Regions from separate parts of the Geodermatophilus sp. SYSU D00697 genome, predicted to be linked through region 2. Evidence: riboswitches for the same ligand, from Rfam matches in the RefSeq annotation. Region 2 holds a riboswitch; each other region holds the start of a gene.
The links. A riboswitch is a leader RNA that binds a small molecule or an ion and turns the genes downstream of it on or off. The one in region 2 is predicted to bind cyclic di-AMP.
Positions count from the first base shown of each region.

Region 1: linked by a shared signal. The riboswitch ahead of ACI79C_RS10275 (LysM peptidoglycan-binding domain-containing protein) and the one ahead of ACI79C_RS11415 (C40 family peptidase) in region 2 are both predicted to bind cyclic di-AMP.
Region 3: linked by a shared signal. The riboswitch ahead of ACI79C_RS23540 (NlpC/P60 family protein) and the one ahead of ACI79C_RS11415 (C40 family peptidase) in region 2 are both predicted to bind cyclic di-AMP.
Region 4: linked by a shared signal. The riboswitch ahead of ACI79C_RS22055 (aggregation-promoting factor C-terminal-like domain-containing protein) and the one ahead of ACI79C_RS11415 (C40 family peptidase) in region 2 are both predicted to bind cyclic di-AMP.

Region 1 covers NZ_JBJGYV010000009.1:86,551-93,445, reverse strand. Annotated here, with positions in the region: gene ACI79C_RS10295 (vitamin B12-dependent ribonucleotide reductase) at 1-1,349, shown strand, start outside; gene ACI79C_RS10290 (Ltp family lipoprotein) at 1,635-2,507, shown strand; gene ACI79C_RS10285 (STAS domain-containing protein) at 3,157-3,471, shown strand; gene ACI79C_RS10280 (ArsR/SmtB family transcription factor) at 3,427-3,867, opposite strand; gene ACI79C_RS10275 (LysM peptidoglycan-binding domain-containing protein) at 4,090-5,190, opposite strand; cyclic di-AMP (ydaO/yuaA leader) riboswitch at 5,193-5,354, opposite strand; gene ACI79C_RS10270 (VOC family protein) at 5,711-6,214, opposite strand; gene ACI79C_RS10265 (GNAT family N-acetyltransferase) at 6,242-6,574, opposite strand; gene ACI79C_RS10260 (hypothetical protein) at 6,673-6,895, opposite strand, start outside.
Region 2 covers NZ_JBJGYV010000011.1:23,884-30,778, reverse strand. Annotated here, with positions in the region: gene ACI79C_RS11425 (phytoene desaturase family protein) at 1-1,034, opposite strand, end outside; gene ACI79C_RS11420 (hypothetical protein) at 1,063-1,239, opposite strand; cyclic di-AMP (ydaO/yuaA leader) riboswitch at 1,472-1,565, shown strand; gene ACI79C_RS11415 (C40 family peptidase) at 1,601-2,644, shown strand; gene ACI79C_RS11410 (YrdB family protein) at 2,819-3,196, shown strand; gene ACI79C_RS11405 (hypothetical protein) at 3,174-3,740, opposite strand; gene ACI79C_RS11400 (DUF3817 domain-containing protein) at 4,179-4,505, shown strand; gene ACI79C_RS11395 (serine hydrolase domain-containing protein) at 4,537-5,862, shown strand; gene ACI79C_RS11390 (hypothetical protein) at 5,873-6,391, opposite strand; gene ACI79C_RS11385 (hypothetical protein) at 6,418-6,895, opposite strand, start outside.
Region 3 covers NZ_JBJGYV010000043.1:18,077-24,971, forward strand. Annotated here, with positions in the region: gene ACI79C_RS23525 (AMP-dependent synthetase/ligase) at 1-734, shown strand, start outside; gene ACI79C_RS23530 (glycosyltransferase family 4 protein) at 774-1,904, opposite strand; gene ACI79C_RS23535 (M48 family metallopeptidase) at 1,901-3,169, opposite strand; gene ACI79C_RS23540 (NlpC/P60 family protein) at 3,465-4,550, opposite strand; cyclic di-AMP (ydaO/yuaA leader) riboswitch at 4,567-4,765, opposite strand; gene ACI79C_RS23545 (hypothetical protein) at 4,952-5,266, opposite strand; gene ACI79C_RS23550 (DEDD exonuclease domain-containing protein) at 5,542-6,895, shown strand, end outside.
Region 4 covers NZ_JBJGYV010000036.1:16,337-23,231, forward strand. Annotated here, with positions in the region: gene ACI79C_RS22045 (LuxR C-terminal-related transcriptional regulator) at 1-286, shown strand, start outside; gene ACI79C_RS22050 (LuxR C-terminal-related transcriptional regulator) at 631-1,287, shown strand; gene ACI79C_RS22055 (aggregation-promoting factor C-terminal-like domain-containing protein) at 1,351-1,791, opposite strand; cyclic di-AMP (ydaO/yuaA leader) riboswitch at 2,053-2,187, opposite strand; gene ACI79C_RS22060 (alkene reductase) at 2,388-3,464, shown strand; gene ACI79C_RS22065 (hypothetical protein) at 3,554-4,108, shown strand; gene ACI79C_RS22070 (SRPBCC family protein) at 4,129-4,788, opposite strand; gene cutA (aerobic carbon-monoxide dehydrogenase large subunit) at 4,785-6,895, opposite strand, start outside.

The DNA.
Region 1 (6,895 bases), on a different contig from region 2:
CCGCGGCCAACGACGCCATCCGTCCGGTGGGCGCCGACGACGCCGACGTGCTCAAGGCCGCGACCGCCCAGTGGCAGGAGTGCCTGGAGATCGGCGCGGACAACGGCTGGCGCAACGCCCAGGCCTCCGTGCTGGCCCCCACCGGGACCATCGGCTTCATGATGGACTGCGACACGACCGGCATCGAGCCGGACTTCTCGCTGGTCAAGTACAAGAAGCTGGTCGGCGGCGGCTCGATGCAGATCGTCAACCAGACCGTGCCGCGGGCCCTGCGCAGCCTGGGCTACCAGGACGAGCAGATCGAGGCGATCGTCGAGTACATCGCCGAGCACGGCCACGTCGTGGACGCCCCGAGCCTGCGCCCGGAGCACTACGAGGTCTTCGACTGCGCGATGGGGGAGCGGGCCATCTCCCCGATGGGCCACGTCCGGATGATGGCCGCGGTGCAGCCGTTCATCTCCGGCGCCATCAGCAAGACGGTCAACATGCCGGAGACGGCGACCGTCGAGGACGTCGAGAACATCTACTTCCAGGGCTGGAAGCTCGGCCTCAAGGCGCTGGCCATCTACCGGGACAACTGCAAGGTCGGCCAGCCGCTGTCCGACGCCAAGGCCAAGAAGGCCGACACGACGGCCGCGGCCGCGGAGGTGGCGGCTCCGGCTGCGCTCGCCCACCCGGTGCGCAAGCGGCTGCCGAAGAAGCGGACCAGCATGACGACGTCGTTCTCCGTCGCCGGGGCCGAGGGCTACATGACCGCCGGCATGTACGAGGACGGCAGCCTCGGCGAGGTCTTCCTCAAGCTGGGCAAGCAGGGCTCGACCCTGGCCGGTGTCATGGACGCCTTCTCGATCGGCATCTCGATCGCGCTGCAGCACGGTGTGCCGCTGGAGACCTACATCCAGAAGTTCACCAACATGCGCTTCGAGCCGGCCGGCATGACCGACGACCCAGACATCCGCATCGCCCAGTCGGTGATGGACTACATCTTCCGTCGCCTGGCGCTGGACCACCTGCCGGTGGAGAAGCGGGCCAACCTCGGCATCTTCAGCGCCGAGGAGCGCGCCGCCCAGGTCTCCGGCTACGGCACCTCGGCCTCCACGCCGGAGGTCGTCGAGGAGGAGGTCGACCTGGAGGCGCTGCGCACCTCCGCGCCGGCCGAGGGCCCGGCCCAGCCCGAGCCCAAGGCGGATAAGTCGGTCAAGGAGGCGCACTCCTCGGCCGAGCTGCTGGAGTTGGTCACCGGGACGGCCACCGACGCGCCGCTGTGCATGACCTGCGGCACGAAGATGCGTCCGGCCGGCAGCTGCTACGTCTGCGAGGGCTGCGGCTCCACCAGCGGCTGCAGCTGATGTAGTCGGCCGGGACGTGTTGTCCGCGCCGGTCCGGGCGGCGTCGTCCCGAGTTCGGGCAGCACTGTCCCGGTCTCCGCCAGCGGGACTCCCCGACCACTGAGGTCGTCACCGGCCCGGTTCCCTCCAGGAGCCGGGCCGGTGGCGTGTCTGGCGCAGGAGTGAGCAGGCCACCCGGCGCTCGTCGGTGACTCCGTGGCTGGGGTCAAGGGGTCACCGACGGTGTCGATACTCCTCAGTAGCGCATCCAGGATCATCGTGTCAGCAACGCAGGAGTGTCCCTTCGTGACCCAGCCAGGAGGGGTTCAGCCGAACCCCCACGACCACGGCGGCCAGCCCGGCCCCACGCCCCCGGCCGACAACCGGCCCCCGGTCGGCCCTCCATCCCAGTCGCCCAGGCAGCAGGTCGGCGCTCCCCAGCCCCAGCCGCCGTACGGGATCCCGCAGGGCTCCTGGCAGCCGCCCGCCCAGCCCGGCCCGAGCCTGCCCACGCCGCCGAGGCACCCCTGGTTCAGGCAGAAGCGGTTCCTCATCCCGGCCGGGGTGCTGGCCGTGGCGGTGCTGGGCGCAGCCGTCGCGCCGAAGGAGGACACCGACAGCGCCCCCGTCGCCAGCTCCAGCGCGCCCGTGGTGGAGACGTCGGCACCCGCGTCGGGACCTTCCTCCGCTCCGCTCCCGTCGATCAAGGAGGTCGCCCCGGCTCCTTCGCCGGCTCCGGCCTCGGAGCCTTCCTCTGCTACCGCGCCGCCGGTCGAGGAGGTCGCCCCGACTCCTCCGCCGGCCCCCGCGCCTGCTCCGGCTCCCGCACCGGCACCTGCGCCCGCTCCCGCGCCTGCCCCGGCTCCTGCGCCCGATCCGGCACCCGATCTCACGGTCGGCCAGGAGAACGCGCTGGAGTCTGCGGGGGACTACCTCGACTACTCGTCCTTCTCGCGCTCCGGGCTCATCGAGCAGCTCGAGTACGAGGGCTACTCGACCAGTGACGCGACGTGGGCCGTCGACCGCCTGGACGTCGACTGGAACGAGCAGGCCGCCCAGTCCGCCAGGGACTACCTCGACTACTCGTCCTTCTCGCGCTCGGGGCTCATCGAGCAGCTGGAGTACGAGGGCTTCACCCCCGAGCAGGCCGAGTACGGGGTGAGCCAGGCCGGGTTCTGATCCAGGCCCACCCGGTGCGCTCCCCGGCGCACGCCGGGACGTCGGTGCCGGGTGCGCTGACCGGACCCACCGGAGGCCCGCCTGCTCGGGACCTCGTCGTGCCGCCCCGGCCGCCTCGTGCGGCCGGGGCGGTCCCGTCTCGGCGCCGGCCGGAGACGTGCCCGAGCCGCCGTCACCGGCCGCGACGTGCAGGCACCCGGCGGGCGCTGCAGCGCGAGGGAGGCGCACCGCGAGGGGCGCTGCACCGCGAGGGCCGCTGCACCGGCTGCCCACCACGCCGGAACCAGGTGATCGACCGCGTTCCCGGATGGTCGCCGGTCAGCGACCGGCGTCGTCGTCCGGAATGCCGTCCGGGACCCACCGCGGACCGGCCTCGTCGGGCCGGGGACGGTCCTGACGGTGCAGCCGGATGGCGACCAGCGCGACGTCGTCCTCCGAGGATCGCCCGCTGCTGGACGGATCCGGTCGCGTTCTCGCCGGCGGGAGCCGTCGGGACGAGGGGGCGCAGTCTGGGCCGGCCGCGGGCCGCGGGCCCACGAGCGCCCCGCCGCCGGGCCGTGCCTGGTGCAACGATGGACGCCCGCCCGGTTGGCTACTTTACGATGTTCACACATCGGCGAGCGCTGCGGGGGATGGCCGGGGGTGGCGTGTGCGCGGAGGTCCCGACGGTTCGGCCAGCATCGAGGCCGAGGCCGGGGGACGGGTGCTCCGGCTGCGGGGCGAGGTCGACGTGGACGTCGTCGAGCGTCTCCGGCGCGAACACCCCGGCGGGCTGCCGCCGATCGCGGCCATCGAGGCCGGCGAGGTGACCTTCCTGGACGCGGCATGTGTCGCCCTGCTGGTCGAGCTGGCCCAGGTGGCCGACCGGCAGGGTCGGACGCTCGTGCTGCGGTCCGCCTCGGAGCGGGTCGACCGGGTGCTACAGCTGACCGGAGCGGACGCCCTGTTCCAGCGATCCGGATGACGTCGGCGGCGCTGCCCGGGTCGGGGCCTCGGCCGGCGGGATCGTCGCGCCCGGTGCGTCGGTGGTCTCGAGGAGGTCGCTGAGGAGGTCTCGTGTGGAGGTCAGCTCCGTGACCAGCAGCTGCCGCGCCACCGCCAGCAGCTGCGAGGTCCTCGGGTCCCGCAGCGAGTAGCGCACCGCCGAGCCCGAGCGGTGGGCGAGGACGACCTGAGCCCGCCGGAGGACCGCGAGTTGTTGGGAGAGCTGCGACATCTCCACCTGGAGCTGGGTCGCGAGTTCCCCGACGGTCCGCTCTCCCTGGGTCAGCTGCTCCAGGACCAGCACGCGCAGGGGATGACCCAGGGCCTTGAACAGATCGGCCTTCGCAGCGGCGATCGGGACATGGCGGTAGGGCACGTCCCGGACTCTACGGGCCGGTGATCGGCGGGGTCCCGTCCCCGACGGGGGTCCACCCCGGGTGGGGGAGTCGGCCCGGCCGGGGCCGCATCCCGGGGCGCGGACGGCAGCGCCCCCCAGCGGCGGACGGCAGCGACCCCCCACCCGCGACGGCAGCGACCCCCCACCCGCGGACGGATGGGGGGTCGCTGCCGTGGTGTCGGAGACCCGGGCTCGGAGGGGTCAGCCGCGGTAGTTCACGTGGACGTGGTCGAAGTGGTTCGCCGTCACGCCGCCACGGTCGGCCATCGCCTTCCAGGTGCCGGTCGGCGAAGTCAGGATCCGCTGCTGCCAGATCACGTACTCGACGCCGAGCTCGTCCCAGTGGTCGACCTGGTACTGGGCGATGGCGTCGCCGAGGGCCGCGTCGGACAGGACCATGTAGTCCAGGGCCAGCCCGGACGGGTGCCCGTGCGGGTCGACCGCGCTGCCGCGGGTGCCGCCGATGGTGATGCCGGCGGCGCCGGCCACGTTGCTGACCACCGCGTCGGCGGCCGCCTGGGCCTGCGGCCGCACGGCGCCGGCGCTGTTGGTGATCTGCGCGACCGCTGGAACAGGTGCCGGAGCGGCCACGGCCTGAGCCGGGGCGGCGGCAGCCACGGGCGCGGAGTTGCCGACGGTGCCCACCTCGACGGGCGCGACGGCGGCCTGCGCGGCGCCGGCGACCAGCAACACCTGACCGGGGAAGATCAGGGTCGGGTCGCTGCCGATGACGCCGACGTTGCGCTGGTACAGCTCCCGCCACGGCTGGTGGAACGTGGTGGCGATCCCCGCCACCGTGTCGCCCCGCTGGACCGTGTAGACGTCCGACGGGGCGGCGGCCGGGGCCGGAGCGGCCTCCGGGGCCGGGGCGGCAGCCGGGGCCGCGGGAGCGGCGGCCGGCGCGGGTGCCGGCGTCCCGGCAGCGGCCGGCGTGGTGCCGTCGGTCAGCTGCTTCCCGCAGGTCGGCCACGCGCCGATGCCCTGCCCGGCGAGGACCTTCTCGGCGATCTCGACCTGTTGCGCGGGGGTGGCGAGGTCGGCGCGGGGGGCGAGCTCGGTCCCGCCGTAGCCGGCCCAGGTGGACTGGCTGAACTGCAGCCCGCCGTAGTAGCCGTTGCCGGTGTTGATGCTCCAGTCGCCGCCGGACTCGCACTCGGCGACGCCGGTCCAGTCGTGGGTGGTGGCGGCGGATGCCGGGGTGCTCAGGACGCCGAGTCCGACGACGGTGGCCCCTGCCGCGACGGGGGCCTTGGCGATGACCTTCTTGGTCCGGACATAGCGCGGCGCACGGTGCTTGGCCATGGGTGATCTCCGATCACCGCCGGCGAGGTGAGCTGTCGGGTTCGGACGATCGGTGCCCGGCCGCGGGTCGCGGCTTCACCCCGAGGCGCGCCCGGCCGTTCGGCCGGAGCGCCGTGGAACGTGGGTCCCCCACCCCTGCCCTGAGGTTCTGGAGACGGCTACCGGTGGGCAGGGTTTGGCGGACCGGCGCCACGCTCCCATCTGCGGAACGCAGCCAAAACGTTACGTTGGGTCATGTGAACTGTCGCCGTGACGGTCGTCACGCTTTGGTGTGCATGGGGAGGACGGGCAGGTCGGGGCGAGAGACTCCGCGGACGTGCTCTCCGGCACAGCGGTCCCGGCGGCGGCACAGCGGTCCCGGCGGCGGCACAGCGGTCCCGGCGGCGGCACAGCGGTCCCGGCGGTGGCACAGCGGTCCCGGCGGCGGCACAGCGGTCCCGGCGGTGGCACAGCGGTCCCGGCGGTGGCACAGCGGTCCCGGCGGCGGCTGGCGAGCGGTCCGGCCGCCGCCGGGGGGCGGTCACAGGACCTGGTGGCCGTACATCTCCCCGAGCGGGTCGGCGATCAGCTCGATGCGGGCGCCGTCGGGGTCGCGGAAGTACACCGACACCCCGCTGTGCACCTCGTGCGGCACCCCGGCGGCGGTCAGCCGCCGCACCAGCTCCTGCCAGCGCTCGGGGTCGACGCTGATGGCCATGTGGTGCAGCCCGCCCAGCACCTCGGCGTAGGGGCCGACGTCCAGGCCGGGGAAGTCGAAGAAGGCGATGAGGTTGCCGTTGCCGATGTCGAAGAAGAAGTGCGAGGAGCCGGGGTAGTCGCGGTTCTCGATCAGCTCGGTCAGCGGGAAGCCCAGGACGTCCTGGTAGAAGCGCACGGTCCGCTCGACGTCGCTGCTGATCAGCGCGGTGTGGTGCAGGCCGCGGGCGGTGGTGGCGGGGCGCTCGCCGGCCGGCCGCAGGTACGCGGCGCGGATGCGCGCCCGCTCGGCCTCCAGTGCAGCGGGGTCGGGGGCGGTGGTCGTCATCGGGGTGCGTCCTCTCGGGTCGGGGCGTCAGCGGTCGGCGGAGGGGGCGAGCCGGAACTGCTCCCGCCGCTCGGCGGGCACGAGGTCGAGGTAGGCCGGGTGCCGCTGGATGTAGCCGCGGATGAACGGGCAGAACGGCAGGACGGCGTGGCCCGCCGCCCGCGTGGCGTCCAGGGCGCCGCGCGCCAGCACCGAGCCCAGCCCCCAGCCCTCGAAGGCCGGGTCGATGACGGTGTGGGTGAAGGCGACCGACGACGCGGTCCGCCGGTACTCGGCGAAGCCGGCGACCTCGCCGTCCACCCGCACCTCGAAACGGCCGGCCCCGGGCACGTCCACCACCACCGGCTCGTTCTCGGGCATCGCACACCGGTCCTCTCGGTCGACGGCAGAGTCTTGCAGGCGAGGACCGGCGCGCACGCCGATCCCGCCGGCGACCGACGAGACGCGGCCCGGGCGGCTCAGGAACCGGCGGCCCGCGGCCGGGGGACGATCGGGCCCGGTCCGACGCGGCCCTCCATCAGGCAGGTCGTCCCGGCGGCCCGCGTTCGTGCGCCCTCGATCCGCCGCCGTGCCTCCTGCACCAGCGTGCCGTCCTGCCGGGGAGCGCAGACCAGGATGGGCCGGTGCGCCCGGACGGCGGGGTGGGCGAAGGCCTGCTCGACCAGCTGGGCGCTCAGCGGG
Region 2 (6,895 bases):
AGCTGCGTGGCGGCCTCGTCGACGTGGAAGGTCCCGGAGAAGGCGACGGCCGGGTCCACGCCCGACCGCAGCCGGGGCAGCCGGGCCAGCACCATGTTCACCTTGAGCTGGGCGCCGTCCGGCGTCGTCCGTGCCGGGACGCCGAACAGCCGGTCGAGCACGGCCGGCGCGGCGCCGCAGACGACCGCGCCCGCGTCCGCGGCCCGCTCGGTGCCCTCGTCGTCGGTCCAGTGCACGGTGACGCCGTCGGGCCGCGGGTCCAGCGCCGTCACCGTGGCCCGGGTCAGCAGCTCCGCGCCGGCGCCGCGCGCGGCGGCCGCCATGGCGCCGGTCACCGCCCCCATCCCGCCGACCGGCACCCGCCACCGGCCGGTGCCGTTGCCGACCAGGTGGTACAGGAAGCAGCGGCCGGCCGGGCCGTCGGCGGCGTGCACGTCGGCGAAGGTGCCGATCAGCCCGTCGGTGAGGGCCACCCCGCGGACGACGTCGTGGTCGAGGTCGTCGGCCACCACGTCGGCCAACGGCCGCTCGAGCAGGTCCTGCCACAGCTGCGGGTCGCGCAGCCGCCCGGCGAGGGCGGCGGGGGAGAGGAGCGGCTCGGTGAGCGTCGGGGCGAGGTCCTCGGCGAGGTCGGCCAGCCGGCCGTAGAAGCGCCGCCAGCCGGCCAGCTCGTCGTCCGAGCCGGTGAGGTCCCGGAAGGACGCGGCGGTGGCCGGCCCCTCGTCCCGCTCGACCAGCAGCCCGGACGCCCCGGGCACCGCGGTGTAGGAGGCCACCTCCCGGTCGGCGAGGGTCACCTCCAGTCCGAGGTCGGCGACGATCCGGTCGGGCAGCAGGCTGACCAGGTACGAGTACGCCGAGAGCCGGACGTCGACCCCGGGGAACACCTGCTGGCTGACCGCGGCGCCGCCGACGTGCTCCAGCCGCTCGAGGACGAGCACCGACCACCCGGCGCGGGCCAGGTAGGCGGCGGCGACCAGCCCGTTGTGCCCGGCCCCCACGACGACGGCGTCGTACCTGCTGCGTGCACTCACCCGGCGGACGGTAGCGGGTGCGGGGTCCTCAGCCGCCCTGCGTGGGGGCGTCCTCGCTCTCCTCGCAGCCCTGTCCCGGGGCCTGCTCGGCCGTGCCGCAGTCCTGCTCGTTGCGGTCGAGGTCGGTGTTGGAGTTGTTGGTGCTGCTGCACCCGGCGAGCGCCCCGACGAGGGCGAGCACGACCAGGGGGCGCTTGAGATCCATGCGCTGCACGTGCTCGCCGGGGACCGTCGGCAAACCCCACGCGCCCCGGTCGCCCCAGGGGTCTCGGCGACCGATCGGGGTCGAGGTGAGAGTCCACGAAATCACATCTGGGTAATTGTCACGACAGCGTCACGGCCCTTACGGTGTGTGTGTCCGCCGGGGCGCTCCGTCACCGCAATGGGTGACACCCCGCGGGCGCCGTCGAGCCGGTTCCTCCCTCCGGGGGAGCCGGGCCGGGGACCCAACGCAGCACTGGGGTGGAGCACGCACGGCTCAGGCCGGGCGCGCCGGGCGCCTTCCCGCTCGAACCCGTCAGCTAACCCGGTAGGCGGCTCGTGGAAGAACGGAGAGCCGCCAGACCATGGCGTCCCACCGCGCCGCTCGCCGCGCTGCGCTCGTCCTCGCCGCCGCCCTCGGCGTCGCCTTCGTCCCGACCTCCGCCGGGGCGGAGGAGCCGGCCACCGCCCAGGAGGCCGCCGCCCTCGTCGCCGCCCGCGGGCACGACCTGGAGGTCGTCACCGAGCAGTTCAACGAGGCGCGTGAGGCGCTCGCCGCCCAGCAGGCCGCCGTCCAGGCCGCGGCGGCGCAGGTCGCCGAGGCGCAGGCCGTGGTGACCACCGCGCGGGAGCAGGTGAAGGGCATCGCCCGCAGCGCCTTCACCGGCGAGAGCATGGGGTCGCTGCAGGCGCTGATGACCAGCGGCTCGGCCGACGAGTTCGTCAACCGGGTGACGCTCCTGGAGGCCGTCGCCGGTCACCAGAACGACCTGCTCGGGCAGGCGGTCGCCGCCGGCGAGGCCGCCGCCGCGGCCCAGGCCGAGGCCGACCGGATCGCCGCCGAGACGCAACAGCAGTACGACGCCGTCGCCGAGCAGCAGGCCGACCTGCAGGCGCAGATCGCCGCGTACCAGGCCGACTACGCGCGGCTGAGCGCCGACGAGCGGCGCGCCGCCCTCGCGGCGGCAGCCACCGCCCACGGCGGTGGGGAGCGGGCCAGCCGCGGTGAGCGGGCGGCGCCGTCCTCCGGGTCGGCTCCCGTCGTCGCCGGCGGCGGCGCGCTCCAGGCGGTCATCGACCGGGCCATGGCCCAGCGCGGCAAGCCCTACGTCTGGGCGGCCTCCGGCCCCGGCTCCTACGACTGCTCCGGGCTGGTCCAGTACGCGTTCCAGGCCGCGGGCATCAGCCTGCCGCACTCCAGCCGGATGCAGTCCTCGATGGGGCAGCAGGTCTCCCGCTCCGAGGCCCGCCCCGGCGACCTGGTCGCCTTCTACAGCCCGGTCAGCCACATCGGCATCTACCTCGGCAACGGCCAGATGGTGCACGCGCCGACCTCCGGCGACGTCGTCAAGGTCGCCAGCGTCGACGCCATGGGCGCCACCCCGAAGTTCAACCGCATCGCCAGCTGAGAGGAGGACCCCGTCCTCCTCACCGCTCGCAGGCTCGCGGCGAGCCTCGGGACGGCGCCAGCCGGAGCCCCCGGACGCCACGCGCGTCCGGGGGCTCGGTCGTGTCTTGACCGTCCGGGCTCATCCGTGAACACTGCTCTCCATACAGATCAGTGATCGCGGAGTGGGTGCGGAATGGCGCAGGCATGGCAGTGGAGCTGGGCGGGCGTCGCGTTCGCCACCGAGCTGGGCGCGCTGGCCGCCCTCGGCTACTGGGGGTGGGTCTCCGGCGGGACGCCGACGGCGCGGTGGCTCCTCGCCCTCGGCGTCCCCCTCGTCGCGGCGGTCCTGTGGTGGCTGTTCGCCGCGCCGCAGGCCGTGGTGCACGTCGCCGTGCTGGTCGTCCTCACGAAGGTGGCCGTCTTCGGGGCGGCGGGCGCCGCGCTGCTGGCGGTGGGGTCGCCGCGCCTGGCCGCCGTCCTGGTCGTCGCCGCCGTCCTGGGCAGCGTGCTGTCCGGGCCGCTGACCGCACCCGCGCCGGAGGTCGCGGTCAGCGCGGCGCCGGCCGGCTGACCTGCTGCAGCAGGCCCCAGACGAAGCGGGCCCGGACGTCCCCGGGCAGGTGGACCTCCCAGCGGGTGACCACCCCGGGGTCCACGCTGCGCGCTCCGGGCAGCCCCACCACGTCGTCCAGGACGTGCTCCCACACCCGCAACCGGCCCGCCGTGGCGCGCGGGACCGGCGAGCCCGGCGCGCGGACCAGGTGCTCCTGGAGCACCGAGCCGCCCGGGCCGGAGAGCACCTCCCAGCACAGGTGTGGCCACAGCGGCAGCGGCCAGCGGCGGACCTGGAGGTCCAGGTCGCCGAACCGGCGGTCCTCCAGTTCCTCCGGGGGGCCGAGGACGGCGGTGCGCAGGGCCAGCCCCCGCGGTGCGCGGGGCGAGTGCTGCAGCGCCTGCCACCGGGTGTGTGCCGCGTGCGCTTCCGCGCGCGTGGCGCCGACGCGGGGGAGCGCCTCTGCCACCAGGTCGGGGCGCAGGTCGGCCATGCGGCGCAACAGCACGAGGCAGAACTCCCGCCGCGCCAGCCCCCGCACGGCCGACGACCCTGCCAGCATCCGTCCGTGCTCATCCCACCGGCCGCCGCCGGCGGGATCATGGACGGGCGGTCACCCTGGCGTTCCCCGGTGGGACCGGCCCCGGGTGCGACCGGGCGGCGCGCGTGCGCCCCGCCGGGCCCGACCCGCGGATCGCCCTGCGCGAGCAGGCGTCGCTGTCCCCCGAGGAGCGTCAGGCGCTCGACGCCCGGCTGGACCACGGGGACGCGGCGCGCGCGACCGGCCCCTGGACGCGGGCGGTGCTGCGCCTGATCGCGGAGCGGCCCGGGGTGCGCGCGCCCGACCTGGCCGCGGCCCTGGGCGGGAGACCCTGCCGTCCACGCGGGACGTGCGGCGGCTCAAGGAACTCGGCCTCACCCGGAGGCTGCCCGTCGGGTACGAGCTCTCCTCCCGGGGCAGTGCCCACCTCGGCTCCGGGATCGGGGAGGATGGGGGGCGATGAACCCCCGTGCCGTCGCCCTCGCCTTCCGTGCCGTCGCCCTCGCCGAGGCCTGCTCCTGGGTGGGCCTGCTGTTCGGCATGTTCGTGAAGTACGTGCTGGCCACCTCCGAGCGCGGCGTGCAGATCTTCGGCCCGATCCACGGCGGGATCTTCGTCGCCTACGTGCTGGTCGCCCTGCTCGCCGGCCGGGTGCTGCGGTGGAACCTGGTCACCACCGGGCTCGCCCTGGCGGCCTCGGTGCCCCCGCTGGCCACCCTGTGGTTCGACCGCTGGGCCACCCGCACCGAGCGGCTGCCGCTGCCGGACCCCGCGCCGGCCTCCTGACCGACCGGGGCCGCTCGCTACGGTCGCGGGCGTGTCCGAGCCCGTCCTGCCCTCCACCGCCCGCACCCTGCTCGCCCGCACCGCCCGGGCGCAGCGCGAGGGCCGGGCCCCCAGCCTGGTCGCCGGCGTCGTGCGGGAGGACGGCCTGGTGTGGTCGGCCGGGCGGGGAGACGTCCCGGAGCCGCACACGGACGTGCAGTACCGGCTGGGCTCGATCAGCAAGACGGTCACCGCGGTCGCCGTGCTGCGGCTGCGCGACGAGGGGCGGCTGGACCTCGACGACCCGCTCGACCGGCACGTGCCCGGCACGCCGATGGGCGACCGCACCGTCGGCCAGTTGCTGGCCCACCTCGGCGGTGCGGCGGCGGAGAGCCCGGGCGGCTGGTGGGAGCGGACGCCGGGCGTTTCGCTCGAGGACCTCGGCCTGGACGACGAGCACGTGGTCCTGGGGGCCGCCCGCCGGTTCCACTACTCCAACCTCGGCTTCGGCCTGCTCGGCGAGCTGGTGGCCCGGCAGCGCGGACGCGCGTGGGGGGACGTCGTCCGCGACGAGGTGCTGGCCCCGCTCGGCATGACCCGGACGACGCCGCGCCCGGTCGCCCCGGCCGCGGAGGGCCACGCCGTGCACCCCTGGGCCGACGTCGTCCTGCCCGAGCCGGAGCACGACGCGGGCGTGATGGCCGCCGCGGGTCAGCTCTGGGCGACCCTGGCCGACCTCGCCCGGTTCGCCGTCTTCCTGCTGGGCGACACCGGCGACGTGCTGGACCCGGCGACGCTGGAGGAGATGACGATCCCCGGCGGGGTCGACCCCTCGGCGCCGGGGTGGTCGGCCTACGGGCTGGGCCTGCAGGTCGTGCGCGTCGACGGGCGCACCCTCGTCGGGCACGGCGGGTCGATGCCCGGCTTCCTCGCCGGCGTCTTCGTCGACCGCGACGAGCGGACCGGGGCGGTGTCCCTGGCCAACGCCACGAGCGGTCCCGAGCCGGTGGTGTTCGGGCTGCTGGCCGACCTGCGGGCCGCCGAGCCGCGGATCGTCGACCCGTGGACCCCCGCGCCGTCCCCCGTTCCGCTGGAGCACCTCGGCATCTGGTTCTGGGGTCCGGCTCCGCACGTGCTCCGGGCGCTCCACGGCGGGCTGCTGCACCTGGGGCCACTGCCGGGCCGGGCGGGGCGCGCGAGCCGCTTCGCCCGCCGGGACGACGGCACCTGGCTCGGGCTGGACGGCTACTACGCCGGGGAGCCGCTGCGGATCGCCCCGGACCACTTGGACCTGGGCACCTTCGTCTTCACCCGCACGCCCTACGACCCCGAGGCCCCGGTGCCCGGCGGGGTCGACGAGGAGGGCTGGCGGCACTGAGCCGCGCAGGTCACGGCAGGTCGAAGGCGTCCATCGTCGTCTTCAGCACCGCGCCGTAGACCAGGTGCGGCACGAGGTCGCTGGCCCAGTCGGTCGCCGACCAGCTGCGCGGGTCGGTGATGCCGAGCGCGGTCATCGGGCCGTTGGCCGCGACCAGGATCCCGGCCGTGGTGAGCAGCGTGCCGACCAGGGGCTGCGACCGGAAGCCGGCGGCCCGCACCAGCCCGACGACGACGCCGACACCGACACCCGTCACCAGCCCGGTCAGCGGGCCGAGCCCCTGCACCCGGTTGTTGCGGGTCTCGCCCTCGCCGGGGATCGGCACGTGGGCCTTCTCGGCCAGCTTCTCCACGGTCTGCTCCGGGGTGGAGCTGGTGCCGCGGCCCCGGACGGCCATGTCCAGGTACGTGACGGCGTTGAGCGCGGTGCTGGCCGCCGCTCCCGCCGCGGCGCCGCGCAGCGCCCAGCCGGGCACGCTGATCCCGCGCCGTCCCTTGCCGATCGTCCCCACGGGGGTGCGCTTCGCCATGGCCGCGCCCTACCCCGTCGCGCTGTTCACACGCGTGGGACCGGCCGGCAGAGGAACTCGGCCACGAGCCGGGCGCACCGCCCGACGGTCTGGCCGTGCTGGACCTCGTAGCCGTGGGTGCTCAGCGTCGGCAGCGACAGCAGTGCCGCCCGCGCCGTCTGGCCGCTGGCGCGCGCCTGCGAGGCGTCGGAGTCGAAGGACTCCCAGACGGCGGCCCGCGCGCCGAGCCCGAGCTCGCGCCCGAGCGCCAGCAGGTGGTCGGAGAGGGCCTTGTCGTAGACGACGGCGTCGTCGGCGTAGGCGACGACCGGGCCGGAGTCGGCCGGCACCTGGTACTCGGCCTCCACCGGCCCGACGTCGAGGGCGAGCGTGACGTCCCCGGGCAGGGTCCGGCTGGCGTAGGTGGCGCCGATGCCGCCCATCTCCTCCCCGACCGTGCAGACCAGGTAGACGTCCGCCGGAGGGCGCCGGTCCTGCTCGTGGAGCAGCCGGGCGGCGCCGACG
Region 3 (6,895 bases), on a different contig from region 2:
GCGAGCGGCTGGGCCACTTCTTCCGCGGCATCGGTGTCACCGTCTACGAGGGCTACGGGCTCACCGAGACCACCGCGGCCGCCGCGGTGAACCACGACGCCGCCTTCCGCATCGGCACCGTCGGGCGCCCGCTGCCCGGCGTCGACGCCGCGATCGCCGAGGACGGGGAGATCCTCATCCGCGGCGGCATCGTGATGCGCGGCTACTGGCAGAACGAGCAGGCCACCGCCGAGGCGGTCGACGCCGACGGCTGGTTCCACACCGGCGACCTCGGCGACATCGACGGCGACGGGTTCATCCGGATCACCGGGCGCAAGAAGGAGATCCTGGTGACCGCGGGCGGCAAGAACGTCGCCCCGGCGGTGCTGGAGGACCGGCTGCGCGCCCACCGGCTGATCAGCCAGTGCATCGTCGTCGGCGACCAGCGCCCGTTCATCGGTGCGCTGGTCACCCTCGACGAGGAGGCCCTGCCCGCCTGGCTGGACTCGAAGGGGAAGCCGGCCGACACCCAGGTGGCGGCGCTGACCGAGGACCCCGACGTCCTCGCCGAGATCGAGGCCGCCGTCACCGAGGCCAACAAGGCGGTGTCGAAGGCGGAGTCGATCAAGAAGTTCCGGGTGCTCGCCACCGACTTCACCGAGGGCAACGGCCTGCTGACCCCCAGCCTCAAGCTGAAGCGGGCCGCGGTCATGAAGGAGTTCGACAGCGAGGTCGAGGCGCTCTACAGCAGGTGAGTCGCGCCGAGCCCCGTCCCGCCGCGCGCGGGACGGGGCTCAGTGCCGTCCGGGGTCCAGGAGGTCGGCGAAGGTCTCGGCGATCGTCGACCACGACCACCGCTCCTCGACCCACGCGCGGCCGGCCGCGCCCATCCGGCGGGCGCGGACGGGGTCGTCGAGCAAGCCGGTGATCGTGGTCGCCACGGCCTCGGGTGAGCGCGGGTCCGCGACCACGTGACCGGTCACGCCCTCGCGCACGGTCTCCGGCGCGCCCCCGGACGTGCCGGCCACGACCGGTCGGCCGCAGGCGGCCGCCTCGAGGTAGACCATGCCCAGCCCCTCGACGTCCAGGCCGCGGCGGCGGGTCCGGCAGGGCATGGCGAACACGTCACCGGCGGCGTAGTGCTCGGGCAGCCGGTCCGGCGGCACCGCCCCGGTGAGGACCACGGACCCCGCCAGGCCGCGCCCGGCGACGGCGCGGCGCAGCGACGCCTCGAGGGGGCCGCCGCCGACCAGCAGCAGCCGGGCGTCGGGGTGCCGCTCCAGGACCCGCGGCCAGCCGGCGACCAGGACGTCCTGCCCCTTGCGGGCGACCAGCCGGGACACGCAGACGACCACCGGCGCCTCCCCCAGGCCGTACCGCTCCCGGACCGCCACTCCGTCGGCCCGAGGGGTGAACCGGTCGACGTCCACCCCGGGCGAGAGCTGGGCCATGCGGGTCACCCGGCCCAGCGCCGGGGCCAGCCGGCCGTGCGTGTACTCGCTGATGTAGGTGAGCACGTCCAGGCCGCCGGCGATCCGCCGCATCAGCTGCCGCGCGCCGGGCAGGGCGACCCAGCCGGTCTCGTGGCCGTGCGTGGCCCCGACCAGGTGCCGGACGCCGGCGGCCCGCAGCGCGGGGGCGAGCAGCCCGAGCGGCGCCGCGGCGCCGAAGAACGCCGTGTCGCACCCGTACCGCCGGGCCAGGTCGACGGCGGCCCGGGCGGTGGCCGGCGTGGGCAGCAGCATGCCGGTCGGCCTGCGGACCACCGGGTAGGGCAGCGTCGCGTCGTACTCCTCCCAGCCCGGTGACCGGGAGGCCAGCACGACGAGGGAGTCCGGGGGCCGGCGGGCCAGCAGCGCCGCGACGAAGGTCTGGATGCCGCCCTGCCGCGGCGGGAAGTCGTTGGTGACGACGAGCGTCCTCACCCGGCCTCCTGGAGCCGCTGCCAGTCCTCGGCGAACGCGACCCGCTGGGGCCCGGTGGGGTGCGAGCCGAAGAACCACTGCCAGGCAGCGGGCGGGTCGGGGTCGGAGAGGTTGGCCGCGGCCAGCCGGTTCTGCATGGCGACGAACGCCTCCGCGTCGCCGGTCAGGTCGAGCGCGTGGAGGTCCGCGCGGGCCTCGATGTGCCGGCTGACCAGGTTCTGCACCGGCGTGGACACGAGCGTGCCCAGGGCCACGAGCAGCAGCGCCAGCGGGACCACCCGCGGATCGCCGGCGCCGCCGATCCCCGCCCTTCGGAGCAGCGGGGTCCACGACAGCAGCCAGCCCAGCGCCGCCACCGAGGCGGCCGCGCCGAGCGCACCCATGAGCGTGCCGGTGAGGACGTCATCGGTGCTGACGTGGCCGAGCTCGTGGGCCACGATCGACTCGATCTCGGCGTCGGGGAGCTGGCCGAGGACCGTGTCGTACACGACGATCCGCCGGGTCGACCCGAAGCCGGAGACGTAGGCGTTGAGCGCCGTCGTCCGGCGGGAGGCGTCCGCGACCAGGACGTCCTCGACCGGGGTGCCGTTCTCCTCGGCGAGCTGCAGAAGGTCGGTGCGCAGCTGCCCGGCCGGCAGCGGGTCGAACCGGTTGAACGCCGGCTCGATGACGACCGGGTAGAGGAAGGACCCCACGACGACGAACCCGGCCGCCATCCCCGCCGCCCACGCCCACCAGGTGCGCGGCGCGCGGCGGGCCAGCCACACCAGCGCGAGCAGGACCACCGCGGTGACCGCGGCGTCGATCGCGGTGGAGAGCGCGACGTCCCGCGCCCACAGCCCCCAGCTCCGGGTGGACAGCCCGTACCGGTGCCGGACCGTCTCGCCGTAGGCCGCCGGCGCGAGGGTGACCAGCCGGCCGAGCACCACGAGGGCGGCCGTGCCCAGCAGCACCTGCCAGGCCCAGCCACCACCGAGCGGCCGCGCGACCGCCCGCACCAGCCGGCGGCCCAGCGGGGTCAGCGCGAGGACCGCGGCGGTCGCCAGGCCCAGCACCAGCGAGACCAGGGACGCCGGCCGCAGTGCCGCCGCGAACGACTCCGCGCGCTCGGCGGTCCCCGGCGGCAGTCCGGCCCCGGGGCGGACCGGCGTGGGGCCCCCCGGCGGGTCGGGCAGCAGCGTCCACGGCGTGCGGACGGCGATGACGAGGACGAGCGCCGATCCCAGGACCACCGCGACCAGCAACGCGGCCCGGCGGGCGCTCACCCGCCCGATCCTAGAAGGACCCCGGGAAGGACCCCGGGAAGGACCCCGTCCTGCCCACCCTTCACGAGCTCAGGGCGGGACCCGGGACGGGGCCACCCCCGGGCCTTCGCGAGCTCAGGGGGGTGCCGGGACGGGGCCACCCCCGGGCCTTCGCGAGCTCAGGGGGTGCCGGGACGGGGCCACCCCCGGGCCCTCCACCGGCTCAGGACGCAGGGGACAGAGGTCGGGCCGGTGACCCCCCGTGGAGGTCACCGGCCCGGTCCGAGCCCGCGAGTGGTGGCGGGAGCGGCGCCCCTCAGGCGATGCGGCGCATGGCGGTGATGCCGCCCATCGAGTCGACGCTGACGACCTTGACCGGCTGGCCCGACGTCGAGGCGTGGACCATCTGGCCGTTGCCGATGTACATCGCCACGTGGCTGACCGGGCTGTAGTAGAAGATCAGGTCGCCCGGCTGCAGGTCCGCGCGAGAGACCGCGGTGCCCATCGTCGACTGGATGCGGCTGGAGTGCGGGAGGCTGATCCCGGCCGCGGCGTACGCGTACTGGGTCAGGCCGGAGCAGTCGAAGGCGTTCGGCCCGCCGGCACCCCAGACGTAGGGGTCCCCGACCTGGGCCAGCGCGGTGTCGACGGCGGCCTGGACCGCACCGCTGCTGGCGGGGGCCGGCGCGGCGGCGGCCACGGCCTGCCCGGCGTGCGCCGTGACGACCTCCTGCTGCTGCGGGGCCGACAGCGCGGCGTACTGCGCCTGGTAGTCGGCGATGTCCGCCTCGAGCTGCTCCTGCCGCGCGGTGACGTCGTCCAGGGTGGCCTGCGCCCGGACCGCGGCGGCGTCGGCGTCCTGCTGGGCCTGCTCGGCAGCACCCGCGCTCCGGGCGACCTCGGCGAGCACCTCGTTGGTGTGGCCGGCGATCGCCTCGAGCATGGCCAGCTGGGACACGAAGTCCTCGGGTGAGTCGCTGGTCATCAGCAGGTCCAGCTCGGGCATCCCGTCACCAGCGGTGAAGGCGGTGCGGGCGACCTGACGGATCTGGCCGTCGAGGGCGTCGAGCTGCTGCCGGGCCGCGGCGGCGGCCTGGTGCGCGGCCTCCGCGGCGGCCTGCTGCTGGGCGAGAGTCTCGCGGGCCTCGTTGACCTGCTCGGTGACGACCTCGAGGTCGTGACCGGCCCGCGCGACGAGCTGCGCGGCCTGCGCCGCGCTGGTGGCCTGCTCCGGGTCCGCGGCAGCGGTCCCCGGCAGCAGCGTCAGGGAGAGCGTCGCGACGGCGCCCACGACGATCCCCCGGCCGAGGCGGCGGGGCAGGGTCGGGCGGCGGAACGCCAGCGGGAGGTCGGAGTCGATCTGGTCGAGCGCATGCCCCAGGGCAGGGCGGGGGGTCGCCACGGTCGGCGGCTCTCCGTTTCTTCCTCAGCAACCGCCTACCGAGTTAGCTGACGGGTTCGGGCTGGGAAGACGTGCCCTATCTCTGCGCCCCGGCGAGCCGGCGCGTGTGCCCCGGCGGACCGGCGCACGCGAGAACTCACCCCAGTGCTGCGGTGGGTCCCCGGTTCCCCCTCCGTGCCGTACGGGCACGTCGGGCGATTCGGCGGTGCCCGGCCGAGGCCACCTCTCTGCGGGTGACGACCACCCGGTCGGACCGGCTCACCGTACGGGCGTGATGAAGTTGTGACAAATGGGGCCTGCGGGAACTGTGGTGACATCCACAGGGCGGCGGAGCGACACACCGTCGTCGGCGTCACCCGCGGCGTGCCGGCCGGGGCGCACCGGCCCCGCAGGGAACCGGGTCACCCCGTGCGCCGCCTGCCTCGTGCCGACCCGCCGTCCCGCGCACCCGGCTGACTCTGGTGCCGCAGCGGCGGCACCAGGCCGCCCTCGGCGAGCGCTCGGACGGCACGGCGCTCGACCTCGTCGAACTCCACGACCACGCCCGGACCCGGGACGACGGCGTCCTCGGCCACGCCGGCCTGGCGCCGGCCGGTCATCGGCACAACGGTCGGGTCCTCGCCCCGCCAGCCCGGCGGCGCCCCCAGCAGCACGGTGACGACGCAGTCGGCACAGCCGGTGCCGCGCACGGTGCAGGTGTCGCAGTCGATCAACATGACCCACTCCTCAGCTGGCCGACCCCGGTCGCGGAGGCCCTCCATGGCCCCGGTCGGTCCGGCTCGCACGGTAGGGACGGGCACCGACAGTTCCGCGCGACCGCGCCGCGGCGGGACGGGCCCAGCGGCGGCACGGACACGCACGCGGCCGGCAACGCCCTCGGGCGCCCCCGCGCCGTGGCGCCTCCCACCCGAGCCGCTGCGAACCCGCCGGCACCGGCCGCCGTCCGGCGCGCGTCCCCGGGACTGTCACTGGCCCGACCTACCGTCCGCCCGTGCCCTCCTCCCTTCCCCGGCAGGTGCCGCTCTCCCCCGCCCACCTCGCCGGGACGGCCGCGCGAGCCGCGGGCGGGCTCCCCCGCTACGAGCAGGCCACCATCGACGAGCTGGGCACCGCGCTGGCGGAGGTCACCTTCGTCGTCGTCGACCTGGAGACCACCGGGGGTTCCCCCAAGGACAGCGCGATCACCGAGATCGGTGCGGTCAAGGTCCGCGGCGGGCAGGTCCTCGGCGAGTTCCAGACCCTGGTCGACCCCGGCTGCGAGATCCCGCCCTACATCAGCGTGCTGACCGGCATCACGACGACGATGGTCGCGGCGGCCCCGCGGATCGGCGCGGTCCTGCCCAGCTTCCTGGAGTTCGCCCGGGGCGCGGTCCTCGTCGCCCACAACGCCCCGTTCGACCTGGGCTTCCTCAAGGCGGCGTGTGCGGAGAACGGCATCCCGTGGCCGGCGGCCGCCTCGGTCGACACCGCCGTCCTGGCCCGCCGGCTGCTGACCCGCGACGAGGTCCCCAACTGCAAGCTGGCCACCCTCGCGCCGTACTTCCGCACCCAGACCGAGCCGTGCCACCGGGCCCTGGCCGACGCCCGCGCCACGGTCGACGTGCTGCACGGCCTCTTCGAGCGGCTGGGGCCCCTGGGGATCACCACCCTGGAGGAGCTCTCCACCCTCAGCCGGCAGGTCGACCCGGAACGGCTCCGCAAGCGGCACCTGGCCGACGGCGTCCCCTCCGGTCCGGGCGTCTACGTGTTCCGCGGGCCGCGGGACGAGCCGCTCTACGTGGGGACGTCGAACGACCTCCGCAGCCGGGTGCGCACCTACTTCACCGCGGCCGAGCAGCGCAGCCGGATCACCGAGATGGTGGCGCTGGCGCAGCGGGTCGACGCGATCCCCTGCGCGCACGACCTCGAAGCCGCCGTCCGCGAGCTGCGGCTCATCGCCGAGCACAAACCGCGCTACAACCGCCGCTCCCGCTTCCCCGAGCGGGCGCTGTGGGTGCGGCTCACCGAGGAACCCTTCCCCCGCCTGTCGGTGGTGCGCCGGGTGCGGCCGGGCACCGGGGTGTTCCTCGGGCCCTTCCCCGACCGGCGGGCCGCCGACGCCGCCGTCGCCGCCATCCACGAGTCCCTGCCGCTGCGCCAGTGCACCGGCCGGCTGTCGGTGAAGGTGCTCGGCACCGCCTGCGCCCTGGCCGGGATGGGGCGCTGCGGCGCGCCGTGCACCGGCGCGCAGTCGGTCGACGAGTACGCCGCGATCGCCGGGGTGCTGCGGGCCGCGGTCGCGGCCGACCCCCGGGCCCTGCTGGCGCCGCTGCTGGCCCGCGTCGACCGGCTGGCCGCCCAGGAGC
Region 4 (6,895 bases), on a different contig from region 2:
GCTCCTGCAGTGTCTGGACGGCGCCCGTCAGGCGGCCGACGGCTCCGACCGCTCGGCCTCGGGCCAGCTGACCGCGCGGCAGTGGGTCGTCGCGGAACTGGTCTCCGAGGGACTGACCAACGCGGAGATCGCCGCCCGGCTGCGGGTGAGCCGCGCCACCGTGAAGGGGCACATCACGGTGGCGTTGCGCCGCCTGGGCCTGCGGGACCGCACCCAGCTGGCCATCCACGTCCACCGGGCCGGCCGGCCCGACGACCGGGGGGAGGCGCGGCGCGCGGGCGGGTGACCCCGCTCTGCCGGCGCATCTCCGGGGGAGCGTCGTGGCGCTGACCCTGTGAGAACGCTGGGGATCCGGTGGACACTGTCTGAGCGGAACCTGTGAGCACTGCATCCATGGAGTCACTCCAGTCGGAAGACAGACCGGGACACGTCTCGCCGGTGGGCCCGTCCTCGGGCCGGACACAGGGGGAAGGCATGACGCAGGCCGAGGTCGGTGCCAGGCCCGGACCGACGACCACCCGTCCACGCTCCCCGGCGCAGCCGGCCGGCGGCACGCCGGCGGCGGAGGCGGAGGAGCCGCCGGGACCCCGACCGGCGGCGCTGACCCGGCCGTGTGCCGTCCGGACGCCCGTGGCCCTGGTGCGGGTCCTGCTGTGCGAGGACCAGGAGGTCTTCCGGCTGGGCCTGCGGGTCGTCCTCGAGGCGCAGCCGGACATGGCCGTCGTCGCGGAGACCAGTCACCTGCCCGAGGCGCTCGCGGTGGCCGAGGGCGTGGCGACGCAGGTCGTCGTCGTCCGGCAGGGTCTGGTCGCCGGCGCCACCCTGCCCGTGCTGCGCACCCTCTGCGAGCGGGACACGGCGGTGCTGGTGCTCGCCGAGCCGGACGCGGACGTCGACGGTCGGCTGGTGGAGATCCTGCAGGCCGGGGTCCGCGGCTACCTGCCCCGCCGCGCGGCCGCGCAACGGCTCGTCGACGGCGTCCGGGCACTCGCCCGGCACGAGGCGGCACTCGATCCCACCGCCACGCGGCACCTGGTGCGGTACCTGAGCGACCCCGGTGCCCTGCTCGGCTCGGAGGAGCGCCCCCTCGACCGGCTCACCGAGCGGCAGCGCGACGTCGCCGAGCTGGTGGCCCAGGGGCTGAGCAACGAGGAGATCGCCTGCCGGCTGTTCGTGAGCCTGTCGACCGTGAAGAGCCACCTCACGGCCTCGATGCGCCGCCTCGACGTCCGGACCCGCACGCAGCTGGCGATCCTGGTCAACCGGGACCGCTCGCCGGCGGCCTGAGGACCCGCCCCCGCGGACCGGGGGCCCTCCCCGTCGCGGAGAGGGCCCCCGGCGTCGAACCGGTCAGTACCAGCCGGTGGACCGGGAGTGGTCCCAGGCCCCGCAGGGGCTGCCGTACCGGTCCCCGATGTAGATCAGGCCGGCCTTGATCTGGCGGTACGGGTCCGACGTCTTGCGGATGCCGGTGCTGGCCCAGGTCGAGTCGAGGAACTGGGGGATGCCGTACGCGGTGCTCGTCGGGTTCTGGGCATGCGGGTTCCAGCCGCTCTCCCGTTCCCACAGCCGGTCGAGGCAGCCGAACTGGGTCCGGTTGCCACCGACCTGGCCGAGGGCGTGGTCCTTGTAGGCCTGCTTCTCGCCCGCCGCGACCGCGGCCGGGCCGCCCTGGACCTCCGCCCGGGCGAGCGACCCCCCGGCGGGGGCGAGAGCGAGGGTGAGGCCCAGGGCGCCGACGACGGCGAGCCGGTGCAGGGCGCGGGGTGAGTGGGTGTGCTCGTTGTGCATGGTGGTCCTCGTGCTGTGCGGACGCCCGGCGCCGTCGGCGCCGGGGACGTACGGGACCGGCCGCGGCGGTCGGCGTGTCGTCAGCTGGGCGCGCGGCACCGGCCGGACACGGGTGCCCGGCTGGGCGCCGTCGGCCGACAGTGCGTGCCGGGCGGCTGGTCGCTGGAACGTGGACAGGCGGGAACGCGACGGTCCCGGACCCTGCGGGCGCGCGGGAGCTCGAGGCTCCCGGGCGCGGTGGTTCTCCTTGTCTCCCCGGGCCGCCTACCGGGTCAGCTGACGGGTTCGGGCTGGGAGTGCCCTACCCGCTCCCGGATGGTTCCCGGGAGCGGGACTCACCCCGGGTGGTGCGGGTGGGTCCCCGGCTCGCACCCACCTGGTGGGTGCGACTCGGCGGCGTCCGGCGCGGGCTCCGTTGGCTCGGAGGCGACATCGGCCGGACGCAGCCACCGTAAGAACGCGATGTGCACCGCGCCACTCGACGGCCGACGATCCTCTGTGACGCCATGGTGAGAGCGGCGGGACCCGCGTCACTGTGAGCGTCGTGACGGTCGCGTCCCGGAATGGCGGCCCCGTGGTCGAGCGTCGAACTCCCCGTGGACCTGTTCTCCCCCGTGACCCTGGGCGACATCGAGCTCGCCAACCGCGTCGTGATGGCCCCGCTGACCCGCATGCGCTCCGGTGCCTCCGGCGTCCCCGGTGACCTCGTCGTCGAGCACTACCGCCAGCGCGCCGGCGTCGGCCTGATCATCACCGAGGGCACCTACCCCAACCACGAGTCGCAGGCGTTCGTCGGCCAGCCGGGCATCGTCACCGACGAGCAGGTCGAGGGCTGGCGCCGCGTCGCCGAGGCGGTGCACGCCCGCGGCGGCAAGGTCGTGATGCAGGTGATGCACGGCGGCCGGGTCACCCACCCCGACGTCAACGGCGGCCGCCGCGTCGTCGCCCCCAGCGCCATCGCGATCGACGGCGAGGGGCACACCGAGAAGGGCAAGCAGCCCTACCCGGTCCCGCACGCGCTGACCGTGGCCGAGGCCCGCGACGTCGTCTCGGACTTCGTCTCCGCCGCTCGCCGCGCCGTCGAGGCCGGCCTGGACGGCGTGGAGGTCCACGGCGCCAACGGCTACCTGCTGCACGAGTTCCTCTCCCCGGCGTCCAACCAGCGCACCGACGAGTACGGCGGGTCGCCGGCCAACCGGGCGCGCTTCGTCGTCCAGGTGGTGACGGCGGTGGCCGCGGCGATCGGCGCGGGCAGGGTCGGCCTGCGGATCTCCCCCGAGCACGGCATCCAGGACGCCCTCGAGCCCGATCGGGACGACGTCCTCGCCACCTACGGCACCCTCGTCGACCAGCTGGCCCCGCTGGGCCTGGCCTACCTGTCGGTGCTGCACCGCGAGCCCGCCGGCGACCTGGTGCAGGAGCTGCGCCGGCGCTTCGGCGGTCCGCTGATCGCCAACAGCGGCTTCGGCACGGTGACCACCCGCGACGAGGCCGTGGCGCTCATCGAGGCCGCGCACGCCGACGCCGTCGCCGTGGGCCGCGCCGTCCTCGCCAACCCCGACCTGGTGGAGCGGTGGGCCGGCGAGCACCCGGAGAACGAGCCCAAGGCTCACCTGTTCTACGCGACCGGCCCCGAGGGTTACACCGACTACCCGACGCTGCGCGCGAGCTGACGCCGCGCTCGGTGCACCCAGCGCGGTCCGGCGCCGTCCGGGATCGCGCTGGGTGCACACGGCGCTCGCCGGCCGGGTACGGGGCCGGCGTGGACCTCGACGACGTCGTGCCGGGAGCCGACCACGTCACCCGCCAGGCGCGGTGGGTCGACGCCCCGCCGGCCGTGGTCTGGGACGAGCTGCACCGCGTGCGACTGTCCCGGCTGCCGGTGACGGTCGCGCTCGGCGCCGCGCGGTTCCTCCCGGTCGTCCTCACCGGGCGGGGGAGGGGACACCTCCGCGACCGGCCGTTCCTCGACGCGCTCCCGGTGCCGCTGCTGTCCTCGGTCCCGCCGGTCTCCGCGGTGTTCGGCGGCGTGCTGCAGGCGTGGCGGCTGGACGGCGGGGAGCGACCGCCGCCGCTCGACGCCGACGGCCTGCGGGCCTGGTCGGAGCCCGGCTGGGTCAAGGCGGCCCTGGACTTCCGGCTGACGCCGTCCCGCGGTGGCACGGAGTTGTGCTCGGAGACCCGCATGGTGGCGACCGACCCGGCCACGCGGCGGTGCTTCGCCCGCTACTGGCTCGTGGTCCGGCCGGGCAGCTCCGCGATCCGGTGGGAGCTGCTGGCCGCGGTCGCGCTGCGCGCGGAGGCCCGCGCCGCCTGAGCCCCTCGTCCGGGGGCGGGTCAGCCCCTGCGGCGGCCGAGCAGCCAGCCGACGACGACGCCGAGCAGGGTCAGCCCGGCACCGCCGAGCGCGCCGGTGACCAGCGTCCGGACGTCGGACGGCGCGGCGGGCGCGGCGGCAGCCCGGCCGGCGAACACCGTGGGGGCAGCGGCAGCCGGGGCCGCCTCGCCCGCAGCGGCGGGAGCCTCAGCGGCCGGAGCCTCGACCGCAGGAGCGGCCACCCCGGTCAGCTCATCGTCGATCGCCGTGAAGAACTGCCCGGCCATCCGCTTGGCGACGCCGGTGATCATCCGCTGACCCACACCCGCGACCGGACCGCCGATGACCGCGTCGGCCGAGTAGGTCAGCGTCGTCGCGCCGCCGTCGGACGGCTCCAGGTTGATCGTCACCTGCGCCCGCGCGTTGCCGGGAGCGCCGGCACCGGACGCGTGCATCACGTAGGACTTCGGCCGGTTCTGGTCGGTCAGCCGGACCTCGCCGGCGTAGGTGCCCTTGATCGCCCCGACCCCGACCGAGACCCTCATCTCGTACTCGTCGTCCCCGACCTTCCGGAGCGACTCGCACCCGGGGATCGTGCGGGCCAGCACCGCCGGGTCGGTGATCACCGACCACACCCGCTCCGGGTCGGCGTGCAGCACCGCAGAGCCGTCGAGGTTCACGCGTTCACTCCTGTCCCCGCCCGGCGCGTGGCCGCGGCGGTCTGTTCCGAATCGGGGGACCGCATCAGGTCGTAGAGCTGGGTCGGGGAGAGCGGCATCGCCGCGATCCGCCGTCCGGTCGCGTCCTCGACGGCCGAGGCGATCGCCGCCGTCCCGGGGATGACCCCGGCCTCGCCGGCGCCCTTGATGCCCAGCGGGTTGAGCGGCGACGGGGTCTCCTGGTGGTCGATCACCACGTCGGGGATCTCGGACGCGTACGGCATGAGGAAGTCCATGAACGAGGCGTTCTGCAGCTGGCCGTCGGCGTCGTAGGCCATCCGCTCGTACAGCGCGCCGCCGATGCCCTGGGCGACGCCGCCGTGCACCTGGCCCTCGACGATCATCGGGTTCACGACGTTGCCGCAGTCGTGCACGACCGCGTACTTCACGACGTCGATCTCCCACGTCGCCGGGTCGATCTCGACCACCGCCGCGTGCGCGCCGGAGGCGAACGTCGACCGGATCGGCGAGTAGTAGTCCCGGTGCTCCAGGCCCGGCGCGTCGCCCTCGGCCACCGGCGGCTTCGTGTCGTCGGCCGGCGCGGCGAACTGGGTCGCCTGCTTGGCCGCCTCGTCGAAGGCGTAGCGCAGCGGGTTGGACAGGACGGCGACCGTCCGCAGCGGGATCGAGGCGCCGGGCGTCCCCTTCACCTGCACGACGCCGTCGTCGATCTCCAGGTCGCCGGCGTCGACCTCCAGGACGTCGGCGGCGATCCGCAGCGCCTTCTCGCGCACCCCACGCGCGGCCAGCGCGATCGCGTTGCCGCTCATCACCGCCGCGCGGGAGGCGAACGTCCCGACCGCGTACCCGAACCGGCGGGTGTCGCCGGTGGTGACCTCGATGTCCTCGATCGGCACCCCGAGCTCGGAGGCGACGATCTGCGCGAACGCCGTCTCGTGCCCCTGGCCCTGCGACGTCAGCCCGGTCGACACCAGCACCTTGCCGCTGCCGAGCACCTGCACGTGCCCGCCCTCGTACGGGCCGGGGCCGGTGCCCTCGACGTACATCGCCATGCCGACGCCGAGCAGCCTGCCCCGCGCCTCGGCGTCCGCCCGGAGCTGCTCGGCCTGCTCCCAGCCGATGAGGTCGCGCAGCTTGTCGAGCAGCCCCGCGTAGTCGCCCGAGTCGTAGATGACCGGCCGGCCGTCCTGGAACGTCAGCCGGTGGTCGTAGGGGAACTGGTCGCGCTGGATCAGGTTGCGCTCTCGCACGACGGCCCGGTCCAGCCCGAGGTCGTCGGCGATGCGGTCCATCGTCCGCTCCATCGCGTAGCAGCCCTGCGGCCGCCCGGCGCCGCGGTAGGGCGTCACGATGACGGTGTTGGTGAAGACGCTCTCCACGACCACCCGGTACACCGGGATGACGTAGGGCCCGACCAGCTGGGTCGCGGTCACGATCGGCACGATGATCCCGTAGGGCGTGTACGCGCCGTTGTCGTGCCAGATGTGGACGTCGAGCGCGGTGATCTTCCCGTCGTCGTCGTACCCGACGGTGATCTCCTGCCGCTGCTGGCGCTCGTGGGCGCTGGAGATGAAGTGCTCGCGGCGGTCCTCGGTCCACTTCACCTCGGCCTGCAGCGCGATCGCCGCCATCGGCACCAGCAGCTCCTCCGGCCACGGGTGCACGATCTTCACGCCGAAGCCGCCGCCGACGTCGGGCGCGATCACCTCGACCTCGTCGAGCGACAGCTCCAGCTTCGCCGCGATCGCCGCGCGCACCGACGTCGAGGCCTGGGTGCTGGTGTAGACCCGCAGGCTGTGGTCCGCGGCGTCCCACCGCGCGTGCACGCCCTTGCCCTCCATGGGCATGCAGGCGCTGCGCTCGATGTACTGGGTGAACGACAGCGTGCGCGGGCTGGTCGCGAGCGCGGGCTCGACGTCCCCGGTCTCCTGGTGGTGCCGCGCGGCGACGTTGTCCGGGATCTCCTCGTGCACGGCGTGCCGGGCCTCTCGCGCGGCGTCCACCCCGACGACGGGCGGCAGCTCCTCGTAGGTGACGACGATCCGCTCGGCGGCGTCCTCGGCGAGGTACCGGTCGGTGGCCACCACCATGACGATCGGCTCGCCGA